DNA from 2 places in the Clostridium malenominatum genome. Region 1 is predicted to be linked to the other one. Evidence: predicted binding sites of a transcription regulator. Region 1 holds the regulator's gene; the other holds the start of a gene.

What was found. The regulator NrdR, encoded in region 1, represses ribonucleotide reductase genes. The targets are predictions, from matches to a motif close to CACNANATNTNGTG.
Region 2: the regulator NrdR is predicted to act here: its motif matches at 1,119-1,132, upstream of ABDZ69_RS13950 (anaerobic ribonucleoside triphosphate reductase).

The regions. Positions count from the first base shown of each region.
Region 1 is NZ_BAAACF010000001.1:1,362,531-1,364,954, forward strand. Features, by position in the region: gene sigE (RNA polymerase sporulation sigma factor SigE) at 1-15, shown strand, start outside; gene sigG (RNA polymerase sporulation sigma factor SigG) at 90-863, shown strand; gene ABDZ69_RS06870 (YlmC/YmxH family sporulation protein) at 969-1,229, shown strand; gene nrdR (transcriptional regulator NrdR) at 1,290-1,745, shown strand; gene ABDZ69_RS06880 (response regulator transcription factor) at 1,883-2,424, shown strand, end outside.
Region 2 is NZ_BAAACF010000003.1:443,113-445,536, forward strand. Features, by position in the region: gene ABDZ69_RS13950 (anaerobic ribonucleoside triphosphate reductase) at 1-1,101, opposite strand, end outside; gene ABDZ69_RS13955 (DUF3048 domain-containing protein) at 1,365-2,363, shown strand; gene ABDZ69_RS13960 (sensor domain-containing diguanylate cyclase) at 2,412-2,424, opposite strand, start outside.

The sequences.
Region 1 (2,424 bases):
AATAAAATGTTATAAAAAACATATTTGTATAAAAATCAGCTTCTGAGGAAATAATTAAAATGCAACAATATAGAAGGGGCTGATTACATATGATGATAAACAAAGTTGAAATTTGTGGAGTAAATACATCAAAACTACCTGTCTTAAAGGAAAAGGAAATGGTAAAATTATTAAAACAAATGCAAGCAGGAGATGATGAAGCCAGGGAGACATTCATTAGGAGTAACTTAAGATTAGTGTTAAGTGTAATCCAAAGGTTTAATAACAGAGGTGAAAATGTTGATGATTTATTCCAGGTAGGCTGCATAGGTCTCATAAAAGCCATTGATAACTTTGATTTAAGTCAGAATGTAAAGTTTTCAACTTATGCAGTGCCTATGATTATAGGTGAAATAAGAAGATATTTAAGGGATAATAATTCAATAAGAGTTAGCAGGTCCCTTAGAGATATTGCCTATAAAGCTCTACAAGTAAGAGATAGGTTAATTGCTGAGAATAATAAAGAACCAACGGTGTCAGAAATTGCCAAGGAGCTAAACATACCAAGAGAAGAAGTAGTATTTGCTTTAGATGCAATACAAGATCCAGTATCTTTATTTGAACCCATTTATAATGATGGCGGCGATGCCATTTATGTAATGGATCAAATTAGCGATAGCAAAAATGTAGATGATAGCTGGCTTGAAAATATATCCATCAAAGAAGCTATGAAAAAATTAAACGATAGAGAAAAACTAATACTGACATTAAGATTTTTTGATGGTAGAACACAAATGGAGGTCGCAGACGAAATAGGAATATCACAAGCTCAAGTATCTAGGTTAGAAAAAACAGCTTTAAAACATATGAAAAAATACGTTTAAAATAGGATTAATAAAAAAGAATTTTACTAAGTAAAGTTCTTTTTTTATTATATTATAAAGATGTGAATCATAATATGTAATAGAGAATAAAAGGGGGAAGAAAAAATGGAATTAACTTATCATTCTATTAACAACTTAAGAACTATGGAAATAATAGATATTAATTCTGGTACTAAATTAGGATATATGAGGGATTTTAAAATAGATATAGAAAATAGCAAAGTAGTTTCAATAATAATTCCATCCCAAAAGATATCCTGGTTTGGAAAGAATACGGACATAGAAATTCCCTGGGATAAAATAAGGAAAATAGGGGTAGATGTAATATTAGTAGAGGGTGAAGAATATTTTATTGGCAAACCATAGTAGAGTTATATTATAATAGGGTTATAATACATTACTTTAGAAAAAGGCGGGAGAAGATATATGAAATGTCCATTTTGTGGGTATAATGAAAGTAAAGTTGTAGATTCAAGGGCAACAGAGGAAAATGAATCAATAAGGAGAAGAAGAGAATGTTTAAAATGCAGTAAAAGATACACCACTTATGAACAGGTAGAAAATATACCCGTATTGGTTATTAAAAAGAACATGAGCAGGGAATATTTTGACAGAAGTAAAATCATAAATGGAGTTATTAAAGCTTGTGAAAAAAGGCCAGTGTCTAGAAGCCAAATTGAAAACATAGCTGATGAAGTAGAAAAACATATAAACAATCAAATGATAACAGAGGTTAAATCTGAATACATAGGTGAAATTATTATGGATAACTTAAAAAAAATAGATGAGGTAGCCTATGTTAGATTTGCATCTGTATACAGACAATTTACAGATGTTAATACTTTTATAGATGAGATTAAAAGATTAATTTCAAATAAGTAGTTTGTTAAATGGTTTTATGGTAGACATAAAACCATTTTTAATGTTAAAACTATATTAAGGCATGTTAAATGTATGGAGTCAAAATTAAATTTGCTTAAAATAATGCTATAATATAGGTAAAATGTTGGAGGGTTATTATGACTGATGAAAAAATTTTAATTGTTGATGATGAGGAAAATATTAGGGAGCTTTTGAAATTTAACTTAGAGAACTTAGGCTACAATGTAATATGTTCAGATAATGGTAAGGATGCTTTTGAAATTGTTAAAAATGAAAGGCCTAATTTAGTTCTTTTAGATGTTATGTTGCCAGGTATGGATGGATATGATGTTTGCAAGGGAATAAGAATGAATAATGCCATATCTACCACCCCGATTATAATGATAACGGCTAAAGGTGAGGAATTAGATAAAGTACTTGGATTAGAATTAGGGGCTGATGATTATATTACTAAGCCTTTTTCAGTTAGAGAATTAGTTGCTAGGGTGAAAGCTCTTTTGAGAAGAACGGGAGTTTCTACCATAGAGAATAATGATTTTATCTTTGGAAACATAAAAATTGATTTTGAAAAACATGAAGTTTCAAAGGAAGGAGAAAAGATAGATTTAACTTTAAAAGAATATGAACTACTTGAAACTTTTATTAAGAATAAAGGGAGAGTTTTAACAAGAGATTTTTT
Region 2 (2,424 bases), on a different contig from region 1:
GTCTGAATCTATATTCATAAATGTTGGATTCATTCTCTTACTTGCAACTCTACAAGCTAATTTAAATAAATAATAGTATGGATCTGATGGTTTTTTATTCATTCCATCCTTTACTCTAAAAATTATATTTGGGAAAACTGGCTGCTCACCTTTCCCTAAACCTTTTTCATATTCCATTAAAAATATTTCACATACTAAAGCTGCATCTTCAGATTGTGGTATTCCTATATTAATAGAGCTAAATGGCACCTGAGAACCAGCTCTTGAATGCATTGTATTTAAGTTATATACTATACCTTGCATAGCTTGGCTAATGCTTTTTCTTAACCTTTTTTCTACTAACTGCTCTATCATAGATTCCTCTAAGCCAACTTCTCTATATTCTCTTCTAATGTCAACTCTAGTTGGTTCAATAAATATAGCCATGTCATTATCAAAATCTGGATGAGATTGTCCACCAAACATATCATTTTGAGTAGACTGAAGCAATATACAGGATAATTCACAAGCTGATTCTATTCTTTTAGGCGGTCTAATATAACCATATCCCGTATTAAATCCTCTCAATAAAACTTCTTTAGTTGGTATATGTAAACAATTTGTTGTTAAATTATAGCTATCTAAATCATGATAATATATGTCTCCATTTTCATGAGCTTTTGCTAAATGCTTAGGCATCATTGCTAAGTTATGCCACTTGTTTGATTCACTAGCTATTCTTAATAGCTTTGATGAAAAATTATTCCCAACATTAGCATTATCTCTATCTGTCTCTACACCAATGCCTTCTATAGCTTTCATTAAATCTGATTTTATTTCTCTAATCTTTGTTCTTTCTTTTCTATAGTTAGCATAAATTGCGCCTATTTCTTTATATCCATTTTGAACTAAAGTTACTTCTACTAAATTTTGAATTTCTTCTACAGATATTTCTTCACTATTTATATCTTCTAATCTCTTAATAATTTTTTGAGTTATATCTATAAATTCACTTTCTTTTAAGTTATAAGCAATCTCTTCTGACGCTCCTTTTATGGCGCTAGTTATCTTTGTGCTATCAAAAGAAACTTTTCTCCCATCCCTTTTAACTACATGTAGCATGACTAATTCCCCCTACCTACTATATATTGTGTTTGTACTGTGTCATTATACTATGCCAAAAAATATTTAGCAATTTTAAAATTAACTATATTGTAATGATATATTCATTTACTACCCACTTCCTTTATATATTTCCTTATATTATATAGATTGGCAATTTGCTTTTATATTTTATCGTATAACTTTAATTATAATTTAAGTACTATTAAATAAATTAAAAATCTGGTAAAATATATATAATAATTTCTATAGGGGTGGATAGTATGAAGAAACTCATATATTTAATTATCTCAATATTTTTACTTTTAGGATGCAGCAAACCTTCACAAGCGGTAAATGAATTTAAGCAAGATCAAGTTAAACAAAAAGAGCCTAAGCAAGAGGAAAAATTCTTTTCTCCTTATACCGGTGAAGAAATTGATAAAAACACTTATTCTAAAATTCCTTTTATGGCTATTATAGAAAACTCAAAATTATCTAGACCTCATTCAGGACTAATTCATGCAGATATAGTTTATGAAACCATGGCAGAAGGTGGAATCTCCAGATTTATTGCTCTTTATCATAAAAATGATTCCTCTAAAATAGGACCTATTAGAAGCGCACGACCATATTTTTTAGATATATCTATAGAAAATAATCTTCCCTTTGCCCATTGTGGATATAGCGAGGAAGCAAAGCAACGTATACAAAAGGAAAATCTTCCTAGTTTAAATGAATTTACCTATGAAAAATATTATTGGCGTGATAATAGCAGGCAGTATGAACATAGCCTTTATACTTCTTCTAATTTAAGAGAATTAATTAAAGACAAAAATTTAGTTAGTTCCCCTAGAAGTTCTCTTAAGTTCGATAAATTATTTTGGGAAAATAACGGTAATAACGCTACAGAAGTTTCATTAAAAATAAACACGTATTATACCACTTCTTATGTTTTTGAAAATAATGCATATACAAAATACATGGATGGAGAAAAATGCATAGATAATGAAGAAAATCTACCTGTGGAAATAGATAATATTATTATCCAACTTACAGATATTTCATTGCAAAATGATGGCATCCACATAGACGTAAATCTTATAGGAGAAGGCGATTGTTATATTATAAGCAACGGTAAATATGTCAAAGGTAAATGGGTTAAAAAATCCCTTACTTCCCCTACAGTATTTTTAGATAGCAATAATGTAGAAATTCCCATGAATCCTGGAAACACATGGTGGAATATTTTTGACCATAGAATAACTATTAGATTTGAGTAATTACTATTTCATTAGGCGTTGAACCAAACAAAAGGATATTCACCACATCTATATAATGCAG